2 regions of the Lachnoanaerobaculum sp. MSX33 genome follow, and region 2 is predicted to be linked to the other one. Evidence: predicted binding sites of a transcription regulator. Region 2 holds the regulator's gene; the other holds the start of a gene.
What was found. The regulator HrcA, encoded in region 2, represses chaperone genes, less so after heat shock. The targets are predictions, from matches to a motif close to TGTTAGCACTCNNNNNNNNNGAGTGCTAACA.

Region 1: HMPREF1495_RS00855 (co-chaperone GroES) is a predicted target of HrcA. The motif match lies at 10,378-10,408, and genes of this name have one in related genera.

What each region holds. Positions count from the first base shown of each region.
Region 1 is NZ_AZXX01000007.1:60,952-76,205, reverse strand. Features, by position in the region: gene HMPREF1495_RS00905 (hypothetical protein) at 1-673, opposite strand, end outside; gene HMPREF1495_RS00900 (SseB family protein) at 812-1,972, opposite strand; gene HMPREF1495_RS00895 (hypothetical protein) at 1,985-2,620, opposite strand; gene HMPREF1495_RS00890 (hypothetical protein) at 2,745-3,431, opposite strand; gene HMPREF1495_RS00885 (hypothetical protein) at 3,544-4,902, opposite strand; gene HMPREF1495_RS13415 (hypothetical protein) at 5,016-6,752, opposite strand; gene HMPREF1495_RS00865 (hypothetical protein) at 6,847-8,133, opposite strand; gene groL (chaperonin GroEL) at 8,388-10,007, opposite strand; gene HMPREF1495_RS00855 (co-chaperone GroES) at 10,038-10,322, opposite strand; gene HMPREF1495_RS00850 (sodium-dependent transporter) at 10,470-11,840, opposite strand; gene HMPREF1495_RS00845 (MerR family transcriptional regulator) at 12,194-12,928, shown strand; gene HMPREF1495_RS00840 (VanZ family protein) at 13,094-14,215, shown strand; gene trhA (PAQR family membrane homeostasis protein TrhA) at 14,305-15,012, shown strand; gene HMPREF1495_RS00830 (cell wall-binding protein) at 15,197-15,254, shown strand, end outside.
Region 2 is NZ_AZXX01000002.1:6,588-21,841, forward strand. Features, by position in the region: gene HMPREF1495_RS00220 (helix-turn-helix transcriptional regulator) at 1-510, opposite strand, end outside; gene HMPREF1495_RS00225 (tryptophanase) at 1,126-2,811, shown strand; gene HMPREF1495_RS00230 (sodium-dependent transporter) at 2,891-4,237, shown strand; gene hrcA (heat-inducible transcriptional repressor HrcA) at 4,418-5,449, shown strand; gene grpE (nucleotide exchange factor GrpE) at 5,461-6,078, shown strand; gene dnaK (molecular chaperone DnaK) at 6,173-8,038, shown strand; gene dnaJ (molecular chaperone DnaJ) at 8,054-9,157, shown strand; gene rfbC (dTDP-4-dehydrorhamnose 3,5-epimerase) at 9,273-9,827, shown strand; gene HMPREF1495_RS00260 (ABC transporter permease) at 9,914-10,723, shown strand; gene HMPREF1495_RS00265 (ABC transporter ATP-binding protein) at 10,732-12,060, shown strand; gene HMPREF1495_RS00270 (glycosyltransferase) at 12,073-15,254, shown strand, end outside.

The DNA of each region.
Region 1 (15,254 bases), on a different contig from region 2:
TGCTCGCTGTAATAATTGCCATGAAGTTTCCGGACTTTATATAGATCTGCTTTCTGTACACGGTATAATCACCGCTTGTATCCGTAGCACTCATTGCTATGGTTTCTCTACCGTTAAACATTGCCTTGGCACTCTCCACACTGACATTTACCATACCTGAAGCTTTGTACTGCTCCTGGAGTTTGGCTACAACATTTTCCAATTCGGTTTCAGTCTCAAAAGGTGTACCCATCTTTTCTATGACAACATTTACATTGCTGACCCCTGTACCGTTCTCACTGGTAGCGTATAAATCCATATATATACTTTCATCCGCTTCTTCCTGTGTCATACCGGCTTGCTTTATAAAAATATCTCTCATCTGAGCGATATTATCTCTGCTTTCCATCTTGTAATTATTTGCAGGCGCATCAAACCTGATATTAAAAACTTCATTTGTATATACTGAATCTTCTTTTCTGCCTCTGTAATATTGTATATCATCTTCGGCATGTGTCTCTTCCTGTATAACTTCGGCCTGTGTTGTGGTTTCCTCTGTAGTAGGTACTTCGGTAGTAGTATTGGCTACAGTTGTTTCCGCCTGAGAGGCAGTTGTCTCGGCATTAGTTTTGCCGCTACATGCAGTCATCACAACCGATAAAAACAATATAGGTATAAAAATATTTTTCTTCATTGTCATCACTCCGTGTAATAAATAATTCCCGAGTATTCTAGAATCCATCTGTGACTAAATTCTGATAAGATATTACAACAATGTGATTAAAATGTAAATATTTTTTTAAACTCTCTTCTGTAATCATTAATAATTAGCCTAATTCTTTTTATATAAAGGCTCTTGTTTCATCATATTACTTGCAAAATCTGCCTGTTTTAAAGTGGCAAAATCCAGATATACCACTTCTCTAAGAAGATCTCTGCAGCTCTCATAAACACTCTTATAGTATTTTCTGACATCTTCATCATCTATATCCATTATTATAAGATATGATTTTGTACCTGTCTCATCCACCCTAAGCATCATGTCTATTAATTTTATCTCACTATGAGCATTTCCAAAGGCAATCAATCTCTTTTTTATAGCTGATACTTCTTCATTATCTGAAGGATATACCAAGAGATTTTCCTCACCGCCTTTTGTAACCTTTTTTTCTATAACTGCCTCTCCAAATTGGCTTTGGTATCCGGGTGAATTAACTATACTGTTGATATTTTCCTGATTCATATAAAAAGACTTAGGACCGTAAGGATTAATAATAAATCCACCGTCATTCTTTAAACATCCCAAAATATCCGGGAATCTTACAATGATTGTTTCCTGTTTCCAATTTGCAGGTCCTTTATCCGCCCAATTTTTCAAAGCAGTCCAGTCTGTAAATACAGGAAGTGCAGTTACTCCACCTTCAAGATTTGTACCGTAAATATTTATTTTTGTACCTTTTTTTAAAACAGTCTCTCCGCTGCCCTTAAAATCTCCCGACATATGTATGGGCAACAGATAATGTGCACTTACCATTTCACGGAAAAATAGATTTACAAAATCTTCATCCTTATAGTAATTATCATATTCATATAGAAGTCCTAGTATATATGGATTTTCCACCGCCTTATTCACATCGGATTCTATCTGAAATTCTATATTTGTAAGTAAAGCGTATTTAAAATCATCCGACTCGTCTATATGTTCAAACCATATATTTGCATATGAATCTTTTATTACTTCCAAATCATTTCCTACACCGTCTGTAATCTTTGCAATTTTAAGATGAGATACTTTACCGCTTTTAAAAAGTACGGTTACTTCCTCTTTACTTACCGTACCTTGCACATATCCTTCAAGTACTATACTTCCCGTATCTTTACAGCTCTTTACCAACATGGTAAATCTGTTTTTAACTGTTTCAACCGATTTATTTTCTTTATTATCAACACTTTTTTTAGGTGAAAAAGCATCTTTTATCTTATCCCAAAACATATATACTCCAAGTTACTGCGCTTTTGTAAAGGCGTTCAAACAGTCTTTAACAACCTTTTCGTCTTTAGCATTTATAACTATAACTGATACATCCTTTCCCGACTCTAAAAACACCTGTGTATGATACTGTGTAACACCGTTTGCGGTTAACTTTGCATTTATACAAGGAGCATCCTGACCCAAAAATTTTATAGTTGTACTTTCCGCCTTAATATCTCCCGCACCCTCATTATCCTTATTGATTTTCGCTATATTTCCGTCTATATATGCCTTTAAATCCGAGGTTATATTTACAAGTCCGAATAATACAGAGCTGCTGTTTGCAGTGTCATGTGCATACATTTTTAATGTATCATCATGTGTCTTTTTTTGCATATCACTAAGATCCTCGGTACTTACCATCTCCATATTTACAGACTTAGCATCAAACTTTATATTAAACACTTTATTGGTATATATACTGCCGTCATATGTACCGTTCATATCTTCATTGTTTGCGCGCTCAGCAGTGCTTTCTACAGTACTTGCAACAGGACTCTCTGTCTTACTTTCAGCTTTGTTATCGGCCTTGTTACCTCCACAAGCAGTTATGGAAAGAGCAGACAAAACTACAATACCCGCCATTATAAGTTTAATATTCTTCTTCATTTTTCCTCCATAGTACAAAATATACTTTTTATTTGAGTATATCACCTATTAAAATAAAAATAAATTGTTCAACCAAAAAAGCACACCTTTTTTATCAAGGTATGCCTTTTATTATAAATAATGTTTACTCTGCCTTTGTAAACATATCAAGTCCTTTAGAGCTTTCTTCAGCATTTGTTGTTATTGTCGCAATTGTATATATTCTTCCTCCAACCTCAACAAAAGCCTGAGTTGTATACTGAGTTACTCCACCCATAGTTAAATCTGCAACTATAGCAGGTACATCCTTGTCCATTAATTTTGTTGTTATGCTTTCAATCTTTAAAGCATCCTCTCCTAAGGACTCATTATTTTTCTTTGTTGTCTCAATATACTCATCCATATAGGTCTTTAAATCTGTACCTTCATCCAATATGCCTATCATAGCTATTTTAGTATAATTATTGTTGTAAGCATAAAGTTCCAATTTTCCTTCAGACTGGATTCCCATAGCTTCAAGCTCAGCTTGATCTGCTATTCTCATATCATTGGCTGTGGCATCAAACTTCAAATTCAAAGCCTTATTTGTATAAACATTATCTGCAGTAACTCCTGCAAAATCCTCTGCAGGGATATCGGCTTCACTTGAAGCTTCTGCGCTGCTTTCTTCTTTCTTTTCTTCAGTAGCTGCTTCTGCGCTTGTTTCTTTACTTTGTGCTTCAGAAACACTTTCACTTCCCACTGTTGCTTCAGCCTTTTTGTTACCTCCACATGCGGTTACAGCCAATACCGATGCTATAGCCAATACCGCCAATTTAAAACTTCTTCTCATAATGTCCTCCGTTTTATATAACTTTTTTCGTACTGATTATACAAGACAGAACATATAAAAGCTTTAGGATTTGTATTAATTTTTATTTAAGATAATTTAGGTTTAATATGATTTATTCGTATTTCTGAAATAAATCAAGTCCGGCCTGTGCCTCTTTTTCATCCTTTCCACTTGATACTATAATCATCATGTAATCATCCTTTACTACAAAGAGATATTTCTGACACTGTTTTGCAACTGTTGTATCCACATAAATATCCAAACATGATAATTCCTTACCGAGAAAATATGCATCCGATTTCTTTACCTCTGAACTTTTTAGCTGATCTTTAGGGACTTTACTAAGTTGGCTTTCCATTATCTCTTTTTGTGCATCCAAATATTCATCCATAGGCATTAATATATCATTTTTTGCCAATGAAACACTGATTCTCTTTGTAGTATCAGCATTGTCAACTGCAAACATATCTATAAATGATTTGCCGTCTTCGATATGCTTCTTTACGGCAGCTACATCCGATCTTTCTATGCCGTCATTTCCCATATTTTTAAGTCCTTCATCGCTTACAAAATCAAGACCTGTTTTGCTTATATCAAACTTTATATTGAGCATCTTATTTGAATAAACTTTATCACTTATGCTTCCAAGCACAAGAGTACCTTCAGAGTCGTTAACCTCAGTGGTATCCTCAACGGATTCTGTATCCGTATCGGCTTTTGTATCTGTATCGGCCTTTGTATCTGTATCGGATTTTGTATCTGCATTATCTGACTTATCCGATTTACTGCTTTTTGCATTGTTACCTGAGTCCGAATACTTTTCAAACATTCCCAAATACCTGTCAATATCCTCGGCATTATCACCTCTTACACGAATTTCCATAAAGTATTCACCCAGTTTCTTATATAATGTGGTGTCGGCAGATTCTATACCGTCCTCATCTATGATAACATCTACACTAAGTAACTTGTCTCCCAGAAAATCTCTTGTTGTCTTTTCTACTTTAGGGTTTTTAAATCTCTCTTTTTGCTCACTTCTTTGCTTTTTTACCTCTTTATCAATATAATTTTCCAAGCCTTTTTTCATTTCATGGTGTATATCCTTATATATCTCCACCTCCACATAATTTCCCTTGTTCTTATTATCATAAGCCTCCATATCACTTATATAATAGCCCTTATCCAGTCTGTCATGTACGGCTTCCATATCCGACCTTTTTACCACCTTGCCGTCAAGCCTGTTTGTAAATTCCTCTTCCGCAATTACATCCATATCATTTGCATTTCCGTCAAACTTTAAGTCAAGCATTTTGCTTGTATATACTCCGTCAACCACTTCACCCAATACAATGTCGTCATCTTTGAACTCACTTACAGTCTCATCGGATTTCTTATCGGATTTTGAAGTACATCCTGAAAAACAAAGTGATAAAGCAATCGCTATCATACCTAATTTTAAAACTCTCTTCATAGTCTCCTCCAAATATATTTATTCCTCAATTTTACTGATTGTATCAATCATTTGTTTTGCTGATAATTCATCACCGGCAAATGCATTTATCTCAGCAATATAATTTCCAACTTTTAAATATACAACTCTTTTATATAAGTCCTGCCCATATTTTTTATGTGTATAATTATGTATGGTCCGGTTTCTCCCAAAAATTCAGCTTCACCTTTTTTTGCCTCCGCGTATATGCCATCCATATTGTATTTATCTTTTAATACAACCACTTGCCTGTTTATATAGCTGTCAAGATCCTTTAGCATATCCTCCTTTTTTATCATAACAACTAATATACCTCCATTTTCAATATCTGCACGCATATCTACAAATCTATCACCACTTTCGAGAAGTTCCAATACCTCATCAATATCCCACTTTTTTTCATCGGTACTATAAAATCTATTATTTTCTTCTTCCCTACTTTTTATCTTCATGCCAAGTGATTTTTCATCAAATCTGATTCCGAACATCTTGTTTGTATAGATACCGTTATTTATCTCACCGATAGAAAACTCAAAATTATTATCAACTTCCTCCCACTCATTTATACTCTCTGAAGAATCTGTTGTTTCATCACTATCAAACTCAACTTGATTATCCAATACTTCAAATAATTTAAATCCGTCTTTTGGTGCCGATGAATATTCTCCACCTGAAGAAATAACTGTTATATATTCTCCTCTTTTTATAAATGCCAACTCTATGGTTGATGTTTCGTAATAATAAATTTTTTCAAATTCTATACCCGGAATCTCTTCTCCAAATAACTCTATTGTTTTTTTACTTGCATTGAAGTCCTTTTTTAGTTTATTAAGTTCTTTTTCAAGAAATGTATTCAAATCATACTCGGACTTATAGACAAATATCGCAATAGCTAATTTATTATCAGGTGTAGTCGCATGCATATCTACAAAATAATCACCTTTATTTAAAACTTCTTTTACAGACTCTATATCTGCTCTGTTCGAATCATTATATCCGAACTTATCTTTAATTTCCTCATCATTTCTAAACCTTAAATCATTAGCTTTACCATCAACTTTTAAGTTAAGCATCTTATTTGTATATATGCCGTTTTCTACTTCACCGACAGATAATTTTACATTTGCATCTACATCAAAAATATATTTTGGTTCTACATGCTCTTCATAATCCGGAGCTACAAACATACTCAAAACTTCCTGAATATCCTTGCTGTCTTTGCCCTCAACTTTTATCTCAATAAAATAATCATCAACTTTCATATATAAAATACTTTCAGCATATTCTATTCTTTCTCCGTTTAAGCGAATATCTATGCTCTGTACTTCTTTATCTAATAGTATTCCGGTTGACAATTTCACATCAGCATTATCATATTCTCCTTCATATTCTTTTTTTTGTTTTTGGAGCTCAGCTTCAATATGTTTTTCCATGCCTTTTTCTTCGGTTTCTCTATATATCTTTATGCTGACATATCTGGATGCACCTGACCTATCCAAGGCTTCCATATCATTTATATAATTTCTTTTGTCTTTACCGGCCTTTGTAGAGTCAGTATCCGAGTATTCTTTCATACCTTCTAATTCTTCTCTGCCGAGCACATACATATTATGTATTTTACCATTAAGTTTTAACTGAAACATTTCATTTATATATACATCTTTACGGACTTCTCCAATATAATCATCTGAATATTCCGTATCTGAGTATTTTAAATCCTGATATTCTGAATCCAAATTTTCTACATTTTTTAAATTATTTCTACAACCTGAAATCAGTAATATAATTACTGCAATAAACCATATAATTACTAATTTTAAGGTTCGTTTCATAGACTCCACCTCATGTGCAAAATACAAACCGGAACATATAAAAGCTTTAGGATTTGTATTAATTTTTATTTAAGATAATTTAGTTTATTAAATATTATTTTTCAAGTTTTGTAAACATATCTATATATTTACTTGCACCTTCTTCACTGTCCGCATATGATGTTATCTCCGCAACATAATTTCCTACTTTAAGAAATACTATTTTTTGATATGCTGTATTTCCATTATCGGTTGCTCTTACAGTTACATAAGGCATAGTTTCACCTATGAACTCACCACTGCCTTTTTGTGTTTCAACTTCCATACCCATTCTCTCAATACCTTCTTTTATTCCTACTACAGCTCTGTTTGCGTAAGTGTCGGTATCTTTTATATTTTCTTCCTTTTTTATCATTACACTTACAGATCCTTTTTCACCTTTAGCATACATATCAGAAAATTTTTTACCCGTATCAAGATATTCTTTTACTGCTTTAATATCCGATTCTTCTTTTCCTGTATCATAAAAGTTTTTATTTGCCTCTTCTTTACTTACAAATGTCATATTATTTGACTTTGCGTCAAACTTTAATCCGAACATCTTATTTGTATATACATCACTGTCTATCTCACCTATTTGGAGTTCAACATCTTCACCGGAAGTTTCCACACTTTCAGCGGTGCTTTTTGTTTCATTTGAATTAGCCTTTGTCTCTGCACTTTCTATTTCTTCCTTATCGTCCAATATTTCAATTGAATCAAAACCTGTTTGTGGAGCAGCTGCATAAGTCCCGCCTGAAAGAATAACCATTATATATTCTCCCCTTCTTATAAAAGCCAGTTTCTGATATACTTTTGAATCTTTTCCATTTATTGTGTATCTTATACCTTTAACTTCTTTTCCAAGCACATTTATGGTTGTTTTACTTGCACCCAAATCAGAATCCAATTTTGTCAACTGTTTCTCCAAAAAAGTATCAAGGTCGGAATCAGACTTAAAAAGCATCATTGCAACAGCTCTTTTATTTTTTCTTGTAGTTGCATACATATCTACAAATGTATCACCTTTATCTAAAACTGCTTTTATTGAATCAATATTTGTTCTGTCCGAATCATTATATCCGAACTGCTTTTTAATTGAATCATCACTCTCAAAATTATAATTGTTTTCTATTCCGTTAACCTTTATATTAAACATCTTATTGGTGTATACACCATTTTCTATCTTTCCAACTGAAAAATCTTTATAAGTATCTGAATCTACCACATAATTTGATTCAACTTTTTTTGTAGTTTCCACTTTTTGTTCAAAATCTTCACTGTTTTTCTTACCGCAGGCATTCATAGATAACATAGATACAGCCATCAAACCAATAACAGAAATTTTAAATATTCTCTTCATTTTTCCTCCTCATGTGCAAAATACAAACTCCAACAAAAGTTCTCTATTGCTCAAATACATTTTAATAAAATTATATTCTTCATTCAGCCAAAAATATATTATGCACAATAACGAAATTATGTCCTTTATTTTATACAATATTACTTTAACAATTTCTAAGTACAGCTTATTGCATAATTTTTAAAACTTTAAACACAAAAAGAGCACACCCTGTTTCCAAGGTATGCCCTATAAACTTTTTTATAAAGTTTTAATTACATCATTCCCATTCCGCCGCCTGCAGGCATTGCAGGTGCGTCTTCTTTTATATTGGCTACTGCCGACTCTGTTGTAAGAAGTGTAGATGCAACCGAGTTTGCATTCTGAAGTGCAGATCTTGTAACCTTTGCAGGGTCCAAGATACCTGCCTTAACCATATCAACATACTCTTCTCTGAAAGCATCAAATCCTACACCTTCACTTGACTCTCTTACCTTGTTTACAACAACGCTTCCCTCAAGTCCTGCGTTCTCTACTATTCTGAAAAGCGGTGCCTCAAGTGCTTTAAGTATAATCTTTGCACCTGTTCTCTCATCACCTTCAAGGGTAGCTACAAGCTTCTCAACTTCCTTGCTTGCATGGATATAAGCTGAACCGCCTCCTGCAATGATACCTTCCTCAACAGCCGCTCTTGTAGCGTTGAGTGCATCTTCCATACGAAGCTTTGCTTCCTTCATCTCAGTCTCTGTAGCCGCACCGACTCTGATAACCGCTACACCACCTGAAAGCTTAGCAAGTCTTTCCTGTAATTTCTCTTTATCAAACTCGGATGTAGTTTCTGACAGTTGTGCTTTAATTTGAGCAACTCTCTTTTCAATATCAGCCTTTGAACCCTGTCCGTCAACGATAACGGTATTCTCTTTTTGAACCTTAACACTCTTTGCACGTCCAAGGCTTGCAAGTGTAGCATCCTTAAGATCAAGTCCAAGTTCCTCACTGATTACTGTACCGCCTGTAAGAACAGCGATATCCTTTAACATATCTTTTCTTCTGTCACCATATCCCGGAGCCTTTACAGCTACAACATTGAATGTACCTCTAAGCTTATTTACTATAAGAGTTGTAAGAGCCTCACCCTCTACATCCTCAGCTATAATAAGAAGCTTCTGTCCCGATTTAACAAGCTCCTCAAGTACAGGTAAGATGTCCTGAATATTTGAAATCTTCTTATCTGTAATAAGTATATATGGATCATCAAGATTTGCTTCCATCTTCTCCATATCTGTACACATATATGCAGAAACATAACCTCTGTCAAACTGCATACCCTCTACCAAGTCAAGCTCTGTCTTCATAGTCTTTGACTCTTCAATAGTGATAACACCCTCGTTTGTTACCTTCTCCATAGCATCGGCTACAAGGCTTCCAACCTCATCATCACTTGCAGAGATAGCTGCAACTCTTGCAATCTGGTCTTTTCCCTTTATAGGCTCACTCATCTTTGCAATAGCCTCTACTGCCACATCTGTAGCCTTCTTCATTCCCTTACGTAAAATTATAGGATTTGCACCTGCCGCAAGGTTTTTCATTCCTTCATTTATCATTGCCTGTGCAAGAACTGTAGCTGTTGTTGTACCGTCACCTGCCACATCATTTGTCTTTGTAGCAACTTCCTTTACAAGCTGTGCACCCATGTTCTCAAAAGCATCTTCAAGCTCTACTTCCTTTGCAATAGTTACACCGTCATTTGTGATAAGAGGTGTACCGAATGATTTATCAAGTACAACATTTCTTCCCTTAGGTCCCAATGTAACTCTAACTGTATCAGCCAGCTTATTTACACCGGCTTCCAATGCTTTTCTTGCTTCAACGCCATATTTAATATCCTTAGCCATATTTACCTCCGTCTAATCTATATAAAATTATTATTCAATTACTGCCAAAATATCATTCTGCTTTACAACGATATATTCAACCTTGTCAAGCTCCACCTCTGTACCTGCATACTTGGAATAAATAACCTTGTCGCCAACCTTGACCTGCATCTTTATTTCTTTTCCGTCTACAACTCCGCCCGGACCTACTGCAACAACCTCTGCCTGTGAAGGCTTCTCCTTTGCCTGTCCCGGAAGTACAATACCTGATGCTGTTGTCTCTTCAGCAACCAATTGCTTTAAAACTACTCTATCGAATAAAGGTACTAACTTCATTTTGTATTCCTCCTAAATGTTTATAAACTTAACTATGAAGTTTTATACCACTTTTTATTAGCAGTGTCAAGGTTTGAGTGCTAATATTCTTAATAAATTAAAAATCAGCCTCAACTTTAACAGTTTATGGCTGATTTCTTTTATTTCTTATTTAAAAAACTTATCATATATTCCAAATACGAATATAAATAATACTATTATCGGCAATATAAATGTAAGGTAGAATCTCATCCAGTTCTTCATCTTAAGACCTTCACCCTTATTACATTCCTTGAGATAATTATCCCATCCCCATCCGTATCTGCTTACACAAAACAGTAGATATACCAAGGAACCGAGCGGCAAAATAATATTACTTACAAGGAAATCCTCAAGATCAAGTATTGTTCCTCCAAAAGGCTTTAGCCAATCAAATGCCCATGCACCAAAACCTAATACACATGGTAATGAAAGTACTATTATAACTATCAAATTAAAAAGACTTACCTGTTTTCTTGACTTCTTTGTAAGGTCCATACCGCATGAAACTATATTTTCAAACACCGCAAGTACTGTAGAGAATGCGGCAAATGACATAAATATAAAGAAGAAACTTCCCCATAGTCTTCCAAGAGGCATCTTATTAAAGATATTAGGCAAGGTGATAAATATAAGTGCAGGACCTGATGTCTGATCCACACCATATGTAAATGTAGCCGGGAAAATAATAAGTCCTGAAACTATAGCTACAAAAGTATCCAGTATAACTATTGTCACAGACTCTCCAAGCATACTTCTGTCATTACTTATATAACTTCCGAATATAAGCATTGCACCTATTCCAAGGCTTAATGTAAAGAATGCCTGATTCATAGCACCGGTTATAACATTACCTATACCTGTTTCTTCTATTCTGCTTATGTTCGGTACAAGATAATATTTAAGTCCTTCTACAGCACCTTTTAAGAAAAATGAATTTACTGCAAGTATAATCATTACCACAAGCAGTGTAACCATAACTATTTTTGTAATATTCTCAAGTCCGGCTTCAAGTCCTCTTGATACTATAAACATACCTGCAACTACTACCACCACCATCCAAAAGATCATGATGGAAGGCTGTGAAAGCATTGTATTAAATACATTTAAAACTCCGTCCGAATCCAGACCTTCAAATCTGCCTGTTATAGTCAGGTAAAAATAATGAAGCATCCATCCTGTTACAGTGGTATAAAACATCATCAAAAGATAATTACCTATAAATGCCACTATTCCGTGTATATGCCATTTACTTCCGGCAGGTTCCAACTTTTGGTATGCAAGCACCGGACTCTTTCTTGCAGCTCTCCCTATTGAAAACTCCATAGTCATTATAGGCAATCCCAGCATAACCAAAAATAACAAGTACAACAGTACAAAAGCACCGCCACCACCTTTTCCTGTCATATATGGAAACTTCCATACATTACCGATACCTATCGCACATCCGGCTGAAATGAGTATAAACCCGAGCCTGGACTTTAACCTTTCTCTTTCCAAAATATCCTCCTAATAAACCTTTGATATTTTTGAGGATTGCGAGAACATTGTGTAAAGCAATCCGACATAAAGGTAAAACACTTTACCTAAATGACTTGATAAACTGTAGTCAATCAAATGCAAAACATTATAACACAATTAATTAAAAATTTCTATCTTATACCTTAAGTATATCCCTTATATTATTGTATTATTCAAAAATTAATTAATCATATTTTGACAAATCATAACCCAAGAATTATTTCTATTTTGATATTTAATCTTATATTAAATTTATAAATAATCTTTAACTTAAGGTATTGACTATTACATTGCGTCATAGTTTATACTTATCCTTGTTAGGAGGTTTTCAAATGTTTTTAATTAAAAAGGTTAGTGAAATAAGCGGTGTATCGGTGCGCACTTTACACCATTATGATGAAATAGGTTTGCTTTCACCTAAAAAAAATGAAAACGGGTACAGATATTATTCCGAGGATGATATGTCTTTTTTGCAAATGATATTGTTTTATAAATATCTGGGATTTCCTTTAAAACAGATAAAGGATTTATTAAAACAGGAAGATCCGGAAATACTCAATCATCTAAAGAAACAACTCGTTTTGATGCAGAAAGAAAAGCAAAAACTCTTAACACTTATTGATACATTGGAAAAGACTATTGAATCAAGAGAAAGGAAAATTACTATGTCAATAAAAGAAAAATTCAAAGGTTTTACATATCAGGATAATGAAAAGTATAAACAAAAAGCAATAGACCTTTATGGAAAGGAAGTTATTGAGGAAGCCGTTAAAAAACAAAAAGGAAGAGAACAGGAAATTGCCGACGGTTTTAATAATATCTTTTTTGCCATATCGGATAATATGTCAAAGGGACTTAAGTCTACATCAAAAGAAAATACCGAACTGGCAAAAAAGCTTCATAAACATATTTGTGAATACTCTTTTGACTGTAGTGCGAATGTATTTTCAAGCATAGGCTATGGATATGTTAAAAATCCGGAATTTAAAAATAATATGGACAAATTCGGAGAAGGTATGGCACAGTATCTGTGTGATGCGATTCAACAGTATGTAAAAGAGATTTAATTGATAAATCTTTTTAATATATTTTCACCTCTAAGTATCGTTTTATTGTACTTAGAGGTGAAAATCAAGCATTTAGCTTTATTTAATTTGTCTTTATATCAATTTTGATATAAAATTTATGCATCGCCATATAATTTTAAGCTGTTATATTTTTTAGGAGCAAATATGAATCAATATATAGAAGTATCTTTACAGGCTGTTATACTGTTTCCCTTTGTGGTCGCTATATTTACATTGCCTTATATTGCTTATAACTACCACAAATACGGATCTGTTATAAGTCTGAAGGTTGTGATCGTTTATTCTTTTATTTTTTATATTCTGTGTATGTACTGCCTGGTGATACTTCCTCTTCCGTCTCCGGAAAAGGCTGCCACATTGCACAGTCATAAAATGCAGCTTGAACCTTTTTTATTTATAAAAGATATTTTACAAAGGTCCGACATTATTAAAGATCAGCCAAAAACATGGTTAAGTGTAGTACTGAACAAGGCCTTTCTTGTAAATATTTTAAACCTGTTTTTAGCTCTACCTTTTGGAATGTATTTACGTTACTATTTTAAAAGATCATTTATAGAAACTATTGTTTTATCATTTCTGTTGTCCTTATTTTTTGAAATAACTCAACTTACAGGACTGTACTTCCTATATTCCGGCAGTTACAGACTCTTTGATGTGGATGATCTTATAGTAAATACTTTAGGCGGTGTACTCGGATTTCTTTTAATGGGACCGTTTATGAAATTTTTGCCTTCAAGAGATGAGCTGGATGAAATAAGCTATAAAAAAGGGATGGAAGTATCATTAACAAGACGCTTTATATCATTCTTTTTTGATATGGCATTTATTGCTTTTTTGACTTTTATTTGTGAAATTTTAATACCTGAATTTGCCTTATTATTCTCATTTGAAGCAAGTATCTTATTTTATTTTTCTGTTTTTCCGATATTATTTAAAGGAAGAACTTTAGGAAAATTTATCACGAGTACAGCCATTGTATCTTTAAATGAAGAACTTCCTGCATTCTATTCTTATTTTTTAAGGTATATACTTTTTTACGGATTTTATTTTTTTATTCCTTTAAATATAAGAAGACTTCTTGAAAGTTTAATACTTACAAATACAGATCCTTATAAAGATATGGCATATGCAACTATTGAGCTATTAGCAGCTATTTTATACTTTATGATATTACTTACAGCTCTTATAAAATCTGCAAGACATCGCAGACTTTTATACGAAAAATTATCAAAGACAAAAATTCAAAGCACTGTCAAAGTATCATAATTATTTTATGCTTGAAATCTCCCAAATGTTGATGTAGTATTTAAATATATAACATCTAGTTTTGAAAACTACATCAAGGAGGGATACATATGAACTCAAAATATAAAGAAAAGACAAGATTCGGTGTACTTCCGGGAACTATATCCATAAAAATAAGGGAACCCGGTTCGGCACTTACTCACTTTTGTGGCCTTATTCTTTTATGGATAGGAGCAGGCCCGCTTATTCAAAGAACTATAGAGCATGGAAGCTTTTTAACTTCATTATCTATGCTTGTATTTATTATATCAACAACATTATTGTATGCGGCAAGTACAATCTATCATTCCGTAGTTTTAGACCTTAAAAAGACAATGATTTTTCGTAAAATAGACCATATAATGATTTCTGTTTTGATTGCCGGAACATATACACCTGTATGCCTTACCGCTCTTAAAGGAAAAGTCGGATATATATTACTGGCTACCATATGGACACTCGCTATAGGCGGAATTATACTGAAAATTTTCTTTGTACACTGTCCTAAGTGGCTGTCATCTTTAATTTATCTTATTATGGGATGGCTTTGTGTATTTGCATTAAAACCTATATTCAAAGCACTACCTCTAACCGGATTTTTATGGCTTTTGTTTGGAGGTGTCTCCTACACACTCGGAGCTGTAATCTATGCCTTTAAATTGAAAGCTTTTAATGAAAAACATATTTATTTCGGTTCACATGAGATTTTTCATGTTTTTATTATGATTGGAACATTTTGCCATTATATGTTGCTTTTTAATACATTGTCCTTTTATTAAATATTCTTTCAATAAAAGGCATATGTCTATAAATTACTGTTTTTATTTTATTTATTCACTATATTTATAAAAATAAAGCCACAAACATTACATATGCTATTGAATATACCGGTATTATTATATATAATTAATATAGAGTTAATTTTGTATTTTAATGTATGTCTGTATTTTATAGGAGGTATATATGAAAAAGCCGCTTTTTTGTACTATGATGATATTTGCTACATTATATTTAACTTCAA
Region 2 (15,254 bases):
ATGGCTCAGCTTGCTGAAGGGAAGAGACTTATCAATCCTTTTTAATACTTCATCTATCGTATTTGAAATGTTTTCGGAAAAAACTGCCTGCTCATCGTTTCCCTTTATTTCAATAGAAATATTTTTGGATACATAATTATCCGGATGACATAGAGAAAATACAAGGTTTGAAAGTTCTCTGTACCTGTTGTCGTCAAAGTTTATATTGAGTGCTCCTACAGGTTTGCCTTTTTCATCTTTTATATAAAATGTAGAACATCTTAGAATCTTGCCGTTGGCTGAAAGAGCTCTATAGTTTGATATCCATTTCTTATCAGCGGATTCTTTATTCTGTAATAGGGTTTTCATCGTTGTACTGAGCACATCACCTGTTTGTCTGCCGCTTATATCTCCGTTTATTATATATATTATATGTTTTAGATCATATAGTATGATTTCATAGTCGGGACCCAGCAGAGTGCTCAAAAAATCGGAAAAATCAATATATCGCTTTATCTCAAATTCATTCATAAATACTCCAAATCATATTTGTATTGTACCGTCATATTAAAGCTTGAAGAAATATCTGTTATTATTATACCAAAACTTAAAATATTATGATATAAAATTTAAGTTTTAAGCAAAATCACGAAAATGATAAATTGATCAAAAAGAAGTTGATATAAAGAAAATGAGAAAAAATTCTCGCGAAAATTCTCAGATATTATTTGATTTAAAAATATATATGAAAATAAAGGGCTTTTAACTATATATCTGTATATCTGCTTAAAGACGAAGTTAAGAAAAATCCCGATAAATTTATCAAATAGCAATTTGTTTATTTCCAAAGAATTATCTTAAAATAAAAATTTAATGCAAAATGCACATAAATATACTAAAAATAAACCGCAACAAGCTTTTTATTAAACAATATTGACAATGTTCTAAAAAGGTGATAAATTATTCTCATAGCAATATTTAGACAATATTTCACTTATATATAAAACTTTTAGAGATTAAATGCATATAGTCTCGATAGTCAGATGGGATATATTTAGTGCTTAATGGGATTGTAATACCGTCCGCCAGTCGTTACTTACGATGACCGGGGTATCAAAATATATTTTTGTATTTGGAGGTATTAAAATGGAGTATGAGAAGATGTTAGGTGTAGAGGCACCGAAGTCATGGACACATGTAGTGAGAGAAGTTCCTACAGTTACACAGGAGCAAAGAAAGAAAGCCCTTGAGATGACTCATTATAATGAGTTTGCTTTTCCTGCAGGTCTTTTATATATCGACTGCCTTTCAGACTCAGGTACTACATCAATGACAGACACACAATGGTCGGCTATGTTCCTTGCAGACGAGTCTTACGGAAGAAATAAAGGATATTATGTTCTTTTGGATGCATTCAGAGATGTATGGGAAAGAGGAGACGATCAGAAGAGACTTATCAACTACATCAAAGAGGGCGTAGACAAGGATGATGTAGAGAAGATGATGAACGAGGTTTATCTGGTTGACTATGAAGGTGGATTTATCAATGGCGGTAAGTATCAGCTTTCAAGACCTAACACATTTATCGTTCCACAGGGACGTTGTGCGGAGGCACTTTTATTTGATGTATTAAAGCCGTTATTTGCAAAGAGATGGCCGGGTAAAGTATTTACTATTCCGTCAAATGCTCACTTTGATACTACAGAAGGTAATATCAAGCAGATGGGTAATGTACCTAGAAACCTTTTCCATAAGGAGATTTTATTTGAGGTACCTGAGAGCGGAAAGTATGAGAAGAATCCTTTCAAGGGAGATATGGACATAGATAAACTCAATCAGCTTATTGAAGCGGTAGGCGTTGAGAATGTTCCGCTTATTTATTCTACAGTAACAAACAACTCTGTATGCGGACAGGCTGTTTCTATGAAGAATATCAGAGAAGTTTCAAAGATAGCACATAAGTACAATATTCCTTTTGTTATGGACGGTGCAAGATGGGCAGAGAACTGCTACTTCATAAAGATGAATGAAGAGGGTTATGCCGACAAGTCAATCTGTGAAATAGCTAAAGAGATGTTCTCTTACTTTGATGTTGTTTCAGCATCACTTAAGAAAAACGGACATGCAAATATGGGTGGAGTTTTGGCTTTCCGTGACAAAGGTCTTTTCTGGCAGAAGTTCTCGGAGTTTAATGAGGACGGCAGCGTAAAGACAGATATCGGACATCTTTTAAAGGTTCGTCAGATATCAGCTTACGGTAATGATTCTTACGGCGGAATGTCGGGACATGATATCATGGCTCTTTGCCAGGGTATGTATGAAGAGGCAAGATTTGATTATCAGGATGAGAGAGTAAGACAGTGTCAGTATCTGGCAGACGGACTTACAGCAAACGGTGTTCCTGTAGTACAGCCTGCAGGCGGACACGGAATTTATATTGATGTTGATAAATTCTTCAACTATAAGAGAGGTCATGAGAGCTTTGCAGGACAGGCACTTTCTTTAGAGATGATCCATCGTTACGGTATTCGTTGTTCAGAGCTTGGTGATTTCTCTATGGAATATGATTTAAAGACTCCTGAGCAGCAAAAGGAAGTATGTAATGTTGTTCGTTTGGCTATCAACAGAAGTCAGTTCAGCAAACAGCATATGGATTATATTATTGCAGCATTGACACAACTTTATAAAGACAGAGATACGGTTCCTAATTTAAAGATTACATTCGGTCATACATTACCTATGAGACATTTCCATGCATGGGCAGAGCCATATGCTCCAAGCAAAGAAGAAATGTGTGATGAAGGAAATTACGGATACTGGGAAAAAAAATAAGACATATTGGCAGCCGGTCTTTTTAAAGACCGGACTGCTTTAAGGGGTACTTGCATTTTTGGCAAGATGGAGGAAGTTTATGGGTTCAGATAATACGCCTGTAAAGCAGGATGGTTTTAACTCACAAATAGGTTTTATTATAGCATGTGTAGGTTCAGCTGTAGGTATGGGAAACCTGTGGAGATTTCCGGTGCTTGTGTCAGCCTGGGGGGGAATGACTTTTTTGATTCCCTACTTTATATTCGTTATATTGATAGGCAGTACAGGAGTAGTGGAAGAAATCGCACTTGGAAGGAGCACAGGAAAAGGTCCTATAGGAGCATTCGGTGCTGCTATGGCTCATGCCGGAAAGAGCAGAAAAGTAGGTGAGAGCATAGGAATTATACCTACAATAGGTTCTTTAGCTCTTGCAATAGGTTATTCATGTGTAGTAGGTTGGATATTTAAATATGTAGTAATGGCATTTACAGGAAAGCTCTTTGGAATGGGAACAAACATGGATGTCATAGGTGGAACTTTCGGATCCACAGCTACAGCATTCGGAAATAATACATGGATAATAATAGCACTCATTGTAAACTTTGCTATTATGGCATTAGGAGTTGCTGACGGTATAGAGAAAGCAAATAAGTTTATGATGCCTCTGCTTTTTGTAATGATGATCGGACTTGCTGTTTATATAGGAATACAGCCGGGTGCAGTAAACGGATACAAGTATATCTTTACTGTAAATCCTGAAGGATTAAAAGATATAAGACTTTGGATATTTGCATTCGGACAGGCATTTTTCTCACTTTCTATTGCAGGTAACGGTACCGTTGTTTACGGTTCCTATCTCAGTAAGAAAGAGGATGTACCTTTCTCTGCAATGAACATAGCTATATTTGATACCTGTGCGGCACTTCTTGCAGCACTCGTTATTATACCTGCTATGGCTACATCGGGAGCGGAGCTCAGTGAAGGCGGTCCGGGACTTATGTTCATCTACCTTGTAAATATAATGAATCAGATGCCGGGCGGTATGATTGTAGGAATTATATTCTTTGTATGTGTTACATTTGCAGGACTCAGTTCACTTGTAAACCTTTATGAGGCGCCTGTAGCTACATTGCAGCAGCAGTTTAAACTCAGCAGAGTACAGTCTGTAGGAATTATCGGAGCAATCGGTGTGGTTGTTGCAGTTCTTATACAGGGAATTGTAGGAAGCTGGATGGATGCGGTATCTATCTATATTTGCCCGATAGGTGCAGTACTGGCATCAGTGATGTTGTTCTTCGTATTCGGAAAGAAGTATACCATGGAAGCTGTAAATGCAGGTGCAAAGAGACCGAAAGGAGAAATCTGGTTCTTCTTAGGTAAGTATGTATATACAGGTCTTGCATTGCTTGCACTTATAGCAGGTGCATTCTATGGAGGAATAGGTTGATAAGGCTATAATAAAAAATATAAACTCTCAGACATTTGTTTGGGAGTTTTTTATTTTGTATTTTATCGGTATAAAAAATTTAAAAAAGTTATTGACAAATATTCCCATATGGAATATAGTAGCTAATAGAGTTAGCACTCTAGATAAATGAGTGCTAACAAATAAAGAAGGGAGGAGCGAATGGATTCAGAGGACAGGAAAGCGATTATTTTAAAAGCTATTATAAAGAATTATATGGAAACCGGGGAGCCGGTAGGTTCAAGAACTATTTCAAAGCTCCCTGAGTTAAATTTGAGCTCTGCTACTATAAGAAATGAAATGAGCGATTTGGAAGATATGGGTTATATCTTACAGCCCCATACTTCTGCAGGACGTATACCTTCAGATAAGGGATACAGATTCTATGTAGATGAGATCTTGAGAGAAAAGGAGATAGAGACTGAAGCATTTAAGGATCTGATGTTTAAAAAAGTGGACAGATTGGAAAATGTCTTAAAGCAATTGGCAAAGATCATTGCAAGAGACACCAATTATGCCGCGATGATATCAGGGCCGAGTATACACTCCAATAAAGTAAAGTTTTTGCAACTCTCAAAGATAGATAAGTTCAAGCTCCTTTTGGTTACGGTTGCGGAAGGTAATATTATCAATAACAAGATAATAGATATCGACAGCGAAATATCGGAGAGCGAAATCTTAAACTTGAATCTGCTTATAAACACTTCATTAAACGGACTTACCGTGGAAGAGATAAACTTAAGCATCATGAATAAGTTACGAACGGATGCGGGAGTTTATGGAGATATAGTGGATAAGGTTTTACGAGAAGTAGCGGCAGTGTTTAAAAGTGCTACCGACAACCTTGAGATATATACAAGCGGTACCACAAATATTTTCAAGTACCCTGAGATCTCCGACAGAGAGAAGGCAAGTCAGCTTGTAAATGCTTTTGAAGAAAAGGATAAGCTTAAGGAAATACTTGCAGGGGTAAATGATGATGATAGTGACGGTATCAGAGTATATATCGGAAATGAAGTGCCGATTTCAGATATGAGAGATCTTTCCGTAGTTACAGCCAATTATGAAATAGGCGAAGGACTCAGAGGCTCTATAGGTATAGTAGGACCGAAGAGAATGGACTATGAGAAAGTATTAAAAACTATAAAAACTGTAATGGCATCGCTTGATGAGCAGTTTAAAAATGATGAATAGAGGAGAGGGCTGTGAAAGAAAAAGATTTAAAAAGAGAACAGGAAGAGAACAAAGAGGTTTTAGAAGGCGAAGAGACAGGGGAATTTGTTGAGGAAGCCGAAGAGACACCTGAGGAGGCGGCGGCAAAGGCTGCAGCTATGGAGGCTGAGGTGGAGGAAGCTTTCAGTGATGAAAATCTTGAAGGAAAGCCTGATAAAAAAGACCTTGCCATTGCGGATTTGACAGACAGACTTAAAAGAAGCATGGCGGAGTTTGATAATTTCAGAAAAAGAAGTGAAAAAGAAAAAGCTACCATGTTTGATATGGGAGCAAGAAGTGTGGCGGAAAAACTTTTGCCGGTAGTTGACAACTTTGAAAGAGCAATGCTTGCAACACCTTCAGAGGGTGAAGGCAAAGCCTTTGCTGACGGAATAGCAATGATATACAATCAGATGACAAAGACTCTTGAGGATTTGGGAGTTAAGCCGATTGATTGTGTGGGCAAAGAATTTGATCCTAACTTACATAATGCGGTAATGCATATAGAAGACGAAAGCTTAGGTGAAAATGTGGTTGCTGAGGAACTTTTAAAGGGATATATGTACAAGGACTCAGTTCTTAGACATAGCATGGTAAAGGTTGCTAATTAATTTTTGAGACTATATTTTGCTTTGTTTAAGCAGAGTGAAATATTTTATATAGATTTAAAAAATACAAATTTTGATTTATTAGGAGGATAAAATAATGGGTAAGATTATTGGTATAGATTTAGGTACAACAAACAGCTGTGTAGCAGTTATGGAGGGTGGAAAGCCTGTAGTTATTCCAAACTCTGAAGGTTCAAGAACAACACCTTCAGTTGTAGCATTTACAAAGACAGGTGAGAGACTTATAGGTGAGCCTGCAAAGCGTCAGGCAGTTACAAATGCAGACAGAACAATCTCTTCAATTAAGAGACATATGGGTACAGATTATAAGGTAACTATAGACGGTAAGTCATACACACCACAGGAGATTTCAGCAATGATTCTTCAGAAGCTTAAGGCTGATGCTGAGAGCTATTTAGGTGAGAAGGTTACAGAGGCTGTTATCACTGTTCCTGCATATTTCAACGATGCACAGCGTCAGGCTACAAAGGATGCAGGTAAGATTGCAGGTCTTGATGTAAAGAGAATTATCAACGAGCCTACAGCCGCAGCTCTTGCTTACGGTCTTGACAATGATGCTGAGCAAAAAATTATGGTATATGACCTTGGTGGCGGTACATTCGACGTTTCAATTATTGAGATCGGTGACGGAGTTATAGAAGTTTTGGCTACAAACGGTGATACACATCTTGGTGGTGACGACTTTGATAATAAGATTACAGATTGGCTTGTAAGCGAGTTTAAGAAGGCAGAGGGTGTAGATCTTTCAACAGATAAGATGGCACTTCAAAGACTTAGAGAAGCTGCAGAGAAGGCTAAAAAAGAGCTTTCAACAGCAACAACAACAAATATCAACCTTCCGTTTATCACTGCAACAGCAGAGGGACCGAAGCACCTTGATATTACTCTTACAAGAGCTAAGTTTGACGAGCTTACACTTGACCTTATTGAAAGAACAGCTGTACCTGTACAGAATGCTCTTAAGGATGCAGGTATCACAGCAAGCGATCTTGGAAAGGTATTGCTTGTAGGTGGATCTACAAGAATGATCAATGCACAGGAGAAGGTAAAAGCCCTTACAGGTATGGAGCCTTCAAAGAGCATCAACCCTGATGAAGGTGTTGCAATCGGTGCAGGTATTCAGGGCGGTAAGCTTTCTGGAGAAGCAGGCTCAGGAGATGTATTGCTTCTTGATGTTACTCCGCTTTCACTTTCAATCGAGACAATGGGTGGTGTAGCTACAAGACTTATCGAGAGAAATACTACAATACCTACAAAGAAGAGCCAGATATTCTCTACAGCTGCAGACAATCAGGAAGCTGTTGACATCCATGTAGTACAGGGTGAGAGACAGTTTGCAAGAGATAACAAGACTTTAGGACAGTTCAGACTTGACGGTATTTTACCTGCAAGAAGAGGTGTTCCACAGATAGAGGTTACATTTGATATTGATGCAAACGGTATCGTTAATGTATCCGCAAAAGACCTTGGAACAGGTAAGGAGCAGCATATCACAATCACTGCAGGTTCAAATATGTCAGACAGTGATATCGACAAGGCTGTAAAGGAAGCTGCAGAGTTTGAGGCACAGGATAAGAAGAGAAAAGAAGGCATTGATGTAAGAAATGAAGCCGACTCTATAGTATTCCAGACTGAAAATGCTCTAAAAGAGGTTGGTGACAATCTTGATGCAAATGACAAGGCTGCAGTTGAGGCTGATCTTACTGCATTGAAAGAGGCTATCAACAGAGCACCTATCGATGCTATGACAGATGATCAGATAAATGATATCAAGGCAGGCAAAGAGAAGCTTATGGAAAGTGCTCAGAAGCTTTTTGCAAAGGTATATGAGCAGGCCGGTGCGGCACAGAATGCAGGTGCAACAGCTGATACAACAGGAGCACAGGATGCAGGTACATCTTCAAATGACGATGTTATAGACGGTGATTTTAAAGAGGTATAATAAGGAGAGCAACTGATGGCAGAGAGTAAAAGAGATTACTATGAAGTACTTGGCGTGGATAAGAACGCTGATGACTCTGCAATAAAAAAGGCATATAGAGCGCTGGCAAAAAAATATCATCCGGATTCAAATCCTGATAATCCTGAGGCTGAAAAGAAGTTCAAGGAGGCCAGTGAAGCCTATTCAGTGCTAAGCGATCCTGATAAGAGAAGACAGTATGACCAATTCGGTCATGCTGCCTTTGATGGTGGAGCAGGTGCCGGTGCCGGAGCCGGCGGATTCGGAGGCTTCTCCGGATTTGATTTTGGCGGTGATGATATTTTCGGAGATCTCTTTGGAGGCATGTTTGGCGGTGGCGGAAGCAGAGCCACAAGAACAGGCCCGATGAAGGGAGCAAATGTAAGAGCATCTGTAAGACTTACCTTTGAAGAGGGTGTTTTCGGATGTAAGAAGGAAATCAAGGTAAACTTCAAGGAAGAATGTGCAACATGTCACGGTTCGGGAGCAAAGCCGGGTACATCACCTGCCACATGTCCTAAGTGTAACGGAAAGGGTCAGGTAATATATTCACAGCAGACTCTGTTTGGCACTATGCAGAATGTAAAGACATGTCCTGAATGTAACGGTACAGGAAAGATTATTAAGGATAAATGTCCTGATTGTAACGGTAAGGCATATATTCAAAAGAAGAAGAGCTTTGAGGTGGATATACCTGCAGGTATAGATAACGGTATGTCTATAAGAATGGCAGGAGGCGGAGAACCGGGAATAAACGGCGGTCCGAGAGGAGATCTGCTTGTAGAGGCGGTTGTAAGTCCTCATCCTATCTTTAAGCGCCAGGATACCAATATTTTCTCAACAGTGCCTATAAGCTTTGCAAAGGCTGCACTTGGCGGCAGTATCAGAGTAAAGACTGTAGACGGTGAAGTGGAAGTGGCGGTAAAAGCCGGAACTCAGACAGATACAAGAGTAAGATTAAAAGGCAAGGGAGTACCTTTCCTTAGAAATAAAAATAACAGAGGTGACCACTACATAACCTTGGTGGTATCGGTACCTACAAAGCTTACAAAGGAACAAAAGGAAGCACTGGAAGCCTTTGATGCGGCAATGAATAAATAAAATATAAGAGAAAGCCACTATTTGGTGGCTTTTTTTACGTTCGTATTTGACTGAAATACTACTGTGAAGTATAATTTAGAACAGTAATAAAGCTAAAACAACGAGGTGTATTAATATGGGAAAAATCACAGTAGAGAGATGTGAAATAGAGGGGTTATGTGTAATCACTCCTACAGTATTTAAAGATGACAGAGGATATTTTGTAGAAACATATAATCAGAACGACTTCAAAGAAGCGGGACTTGATATGGTCTTTGTACAGGACAATCAGTCAAAGTCATCAAAGGGAGTGCTTCGCGGACTTCATTTCCAAAAGGAGCATCCACAGGGTAAACTTGTAAGAGTTCTAAGCGGTGAAGTTTATGATGTTGCTGTGGATCTTAGAAAGAATTCAAAGACATTCGGAAAGTACTTCGGAGTACGTCTTTCAGATGAAAATAAAAAGCAGTTCTATATACCTGAGGGTTTTGCACACGGTTTTGTAGTACTCTCAGATGAGGCGGTGTTTGCATACAAATGTACAGACTTCTATCATCCAAATGATGAGGGCGGTCTTATATACAATGACCCGGATATAGGAATTGACTGGCCTGTAGACGGAATTGAGCTGATAATGTCTGATAAGGATACAAAGTGGAAAGGCCTTAAAGAAACATTTAAGTTTGATTGATTTTAATAATGGAATCCTGTGAGTTCACGAGATTCCTGATATATTTATTAATAAAACTTTGTAAAAAATAATGAATGGAAAAAGATATGAATATAATATCGCTTATACGAGAAATATTAAAATCAAGAGCAATCATATGGGATTTGGCAAAGGCTGATTTTAAGAAACGCTTTGTCGGGTCCTATTTTGGCATTGCATGGATGTTTGTTCAGCCTGTAGTTACCGTACTTATATACTTTTTGATCTTCCAGATGGGATTTAAGAGTACACCTCCGGTACCCGGAGTTCCATATGTGGTTTGGCTGGTTCCGGGCATTGTGCCATGGTTTTTCTTTGCGGAGACTCTAAACCTCGGAACCTCGGTGCTTTCAGAATACAATTATCTTGTAAAGAAAGTAGTGTTTAATGTATCAATACTGCCCGTTATCAAGGTGATTTCATGCCTTATAGTACATGGAATCTTTGTTGTGATAATGATAACCATGACTTTGGCATTCGGCAGATTACCTATGGTAAGTTGGATAGGAATAGTGTATTACAGTTTCTGCTTGTCAATATTTGCACTTGCAATAATATATATAACCTGTGCAATAAATGTATTCTTTAAGGATATGTCACAGATAGTGGGAATTGCATTACAGTTTGGAATGTGGATGACACCTATAATGTGGGACCCTACAATGTTCTCATATTTCCCGGCAAAGGTTGAAAAGATAATGAAATTAAATCCTGTATACTATATTGTGGTCGGATACAGAGACAGCATACTCAGAGGAAACTTTTTCTTTGAAAGACCGGGACTTACAGTGTATTTTTGGGTTGTTACAGTAATACTGTTATTTATCGGACTTAGAATGTTTAATAAGTTAAGACCACATTTTTCAGATGTATTATAAGGAGAAGTATGCAGAGCAATTTAGCGATAAATGTCTGTGATGTTACCAAGATCTACAGACTGTATGATAAGCCTATAGACAGGTTAAAGGAGAGTATTTCCCTTACACATAAAAAATATCACAAGGAATTCTTTGCCTTGGATAAAATATCCTTTAGTGTAGAAAAAGGATCTACGGTTGGAATTATAGGAACAAACGGTTCGGGAAAGTCAACCATATTAAAAATAATAACCGGAGTATTAAATCCCACTACAGGAAGTGTGGAAGTTGACGGAAATATTTCCGCACTTTTGGAGCTTGGTGCAGGCTTTAATATGGACTATACCGGCATTGAAAATATATATATGAACGGAACCATGATGGGCTTTAGCAGAGAGCAGATGGAGGCAAAGCTTCCTGAGATCTTGGAGTTTGCCGATATAGGTGACTTTGTGTATCAGCCTGTAAAAACCTATTCATCAGGTATGTTTGTAAGACTTGCATTTGCACTTGCAATAAATGTAGAGCCTGAGATTTTGATAGTGGATGAGGCGCTTTCGGTAGGAGACGTTTTCTTCCAGGCCAAATGCTATAGAAGAATGGAAGAGATAAGAAAAACCGGTACTACCATATTGATGGTAACCCATGATATGGGAAGTGTAATAAAGTACTGTGACAAGGTAATACTTTTAAACAAGGGAGAGTTTTTGGCGGAAGGTCCTGCAGGAGAAATGGTGGATCTGTATAAAAAGATCCTGGCAGGTAGAATGGACGATCTGGAAGCCGATCTTGCAAAGAGACTTGACAGTAATTTCTCAGATATGATGGAATTAAACAATGATATAAATAAGACACATGCAAAAGAATATCATGGTCTTATGAAGCATAAGATTTCCATCAATCCGAATAAAACAGAGTATGGTGACGGCAGGGCGGAAATATATGATTTGGGACTTTTAGATTCCAAGGGAGAGCTTACCAATCTTTTGCTTAAGGGCGAAGAGTTTACCATCAGAGAGAAGATAAGATTTAATGCAAATATCGAATCTCCTATATTTACATTCACCATTAAAGATAAAAAAGGAACGGAACTTAGCGGTACCAATACAATGTTTGAAGGCGTGGAAGTAAAACCCGTAAAGCCGGGTGATGAAGCGGTTGTGGAATTCAAGCAGAAAATGACTCTACAGGGTGGAGAGTATCTTCTAAGTATGAGCTGTACAGGATTTGAAAACGGTACGCATGTTGTATATCACAGACTCTATGATGTTACATTCATAACAGTTATTTCAAACAAGAATACTGTGGGTGTTTATGATATGGAATCAAAGGTAAATCTTACTCAAAAGAGTAATTAAAAGGGAGAGAAAATGAGTCTTTTAGAACTTTCAAAAAAGTATGGAAAAGATGAATATAGTCTTTTGAAAGAAAATCCCGGTTTGGAAAATTTGTCTTTCTTTTCATCACTATCCCTTGGAAATACGGAATGGATAGATATAAAGGGTAAGACATTATTCTTAGGAAGTCAAATAGCTATATTGGATGATTTATGTAAAAAATCAAAAGTATATATTTATGAAGACGATATGGAAAGGCTTGGAAGTGTGCAGGCTGTTTTCGGTATTGATATAGAATATATAACCGATTTTGAGAGCATAGAGCTTAATGATTTTGATACCGTGATTGCCTATGGCAGTGATATGGTAGTTAAGTTAATGCAAAGAGAAAAGCCGAACACAAAGCTGGTTTTGATATTTGATAATAAATACGGAATGAACTACTTTGAAGAAGAGTTTGGAGACAAAGAGGCTTTAAGTGTAAAAACTGTAAGAGAATGGATAGGTGAGCATTCCACATATTATCCATATCCGAACTACAGGTATGTGTATAAGCTCTTCTCAGATAAGGAGATGCCGGGAGCAGGTGAGCTTTCACAGATAAAGGCATATGATTATCCAAGATTTGCACTGAAAGATATCGGAGAAAGATTTTCACAGGCTGCAAAAACAGGAGATTTTGACAGCTTTGCAAACTCATATATTATAGTTGCCGGTGGAAATGAGGAGAATGTCTATATCAAATACAACAGAACCAGACTTCCAAAGTATCAGATAAAGACGGAGATCAGACTTAGAGACGGTAAAAAGTATGTTGTAAAGTCCGCTTTGAAAAAAGAGGGTATTCCACATATTTTGGGTATGTATGACGGCGCAAAGCTTATTAAAAATGACAGCGTAACAGTTCTTGAAGGAACTTTTAAAAATGCCGGAGAAATAGACTTCCCGTTTATAAACGGAAAGTCTTTAAGCAGGCTTTGTGAGGACTGTATAAGAAAAGATATTAACGGATTTATAGAAGGCGTTAAAGAATATCTTAAAAAGATAGTGGATGAGGATGCTCTTAATCTGGATGCAATATTTGATAATTTTATATTGGACGGCGATAAACTTACAGCGATAGACTGCGAGTGGATATTTGACGAGTCAATGGATTTTATAAAGGATAGAGAACTCTTTATAAAATATCGCGCTTTACACAGCTTCTATCAAAACAATTCAAATAAGATTCAGGATAAATTCAGTTTAACTGAAACTGATTTTATGGCAAGTTTTTGTATAGATGATATTGACGGAATGGACTTTATCGAAAGAAGATTCCAGGATTATATACATGGAGATTACCAAGAGGTTTATCTGGATAATTACTTTGTAGAGACTGTAAGCCATGAAACTCTAAACGATGGATTGGTAGCACTTGCCGAATTGCCACATGCAAAAAATAAGATAAATGAGCTTACTGAAATCAATAAGGACAGAGAGCTTGCCATCAAAGAGATGAACAGGCTTAAGACACTTACAGATAATCATGTAAACAATCTGGGCATCATAATAGATAATTTAAGGCATGAGAATGAAGAGCTTGCAAAGACATTAAATGTTTATAATAACAATCTCTCTATTCCGTTTAGGATAAGAAGAAAGCTAAGTACTGTTTATAATAAGAAATATCCTAAAGGAAGCGTGGAAAGAAAGAAGTTGAACTACAGACTTATGAGTATTTTCCACCCTATAAAGTATTTTAAGCTGACCCATTCGGAACAGGGAAGAAACCTTATAGAGGGTGAATTTAAGATAGGTGATCTATACAGGGAAAAGGGTAAGATAAACTTCCCATATGTGGAAAATCCTAAGGTAAGTATTATTATACCGGTATACAATCAAATACATTATACCTATGCCTGTCTGGTGTCAATTCTTGAAAATACCGAAAGCTTTGACTATGAGATAATTATTGCAGATGATGTATCCACAGATGCGACAAAGGAAATTGACAAATTCGTAAGCGGGCTTGTAATTGCAAGAAATGAAAGCAATCAGGGATTTTTAAAGAATTGCAATAATGCCGCAAAAAAGGCAAGAGGCGAGTATATATTCTTCTTAAACAATGATACAACCGTACAAAAGGATTGGTTGCCACCTCTGATAAAACTGCTTGAGTCTGATGAGAGTATAGGGATGGTAGGTTCAAAACTTATATATCCTGACGGCAGATTGCAGGAGGCCGGCGGAATCATATGGAGTGACGGCAGCGGCTGGAACTATGGAAGATGTGATGATCCGAATAAGCCTGAGTACAATTATGTAAGAGATGTGGATTATATATCCGGTGCCGCAATAATGCTTAGCAGAAAACTCTGGGAAGAAATCGGAGGATTTGATGAGAGATATGCACCTGCATACTGTGAGGATTCCGATCTTGCCTTTGAAGTGAGAAAAAGAGGCTTAAGAGTGGTATATCAGCCGCTCAGTGTGGTAACTCACTTTGAGGGAGTATCAAACGGTACGGATGTCAACGGTACAGGTCTTAAGAGATATCAGGTAGAGAACAATAAAAAGCTTCAGGAAAAATGGAGTGAGGAGTTCAAAAACCAGTACGACAATGTCGGTGTACCGAATGCATTCAGAGCCAGAGAAAGAAGCAGAGGTAAAAAGGTCATTCTCTTTGTGGATCACTATGTTCCGACATTTGATAAGGACGCAGGTTCAAAGACCACCTTCCAGTATATAAAGATGTTTATAGAAAGAGGTTATGTGGTCAAGTTTTTGCCGGATAACTTTGCCAAGTCCGAGCCATATACTTCCATACTTGAACAAATGGGCGTAGAGGTGCTATACGGTAATGAGATGAGAACAAATATATTTGAATGGATCGAAAACAATCAGTCAAATATTGATATTGCATATCTTAACAGACCGCATATAGCTACAAAGTATATTGATTTCATCAAAGAAAAAACAGATATCAAGGTAATATATTACGGTCATGACTTACATTTTCTGCGTGAAAGAAGAGAGTATGAGCTTACAGGTGATGTGGAAAGAAAAAATGCCAGTGCATATTGGAAGAGTATGGAGCTTGACCTGATGAGAAAGGCAAGCATAAGCTATTATCCTTCAAATGTTGAGGTGGACTATATACATACCTTTGACAAGAAGATAAATGCCAAAGCAATTACAGCCTATGTTTTTGAAAAGTTTGGCAATATTGACTA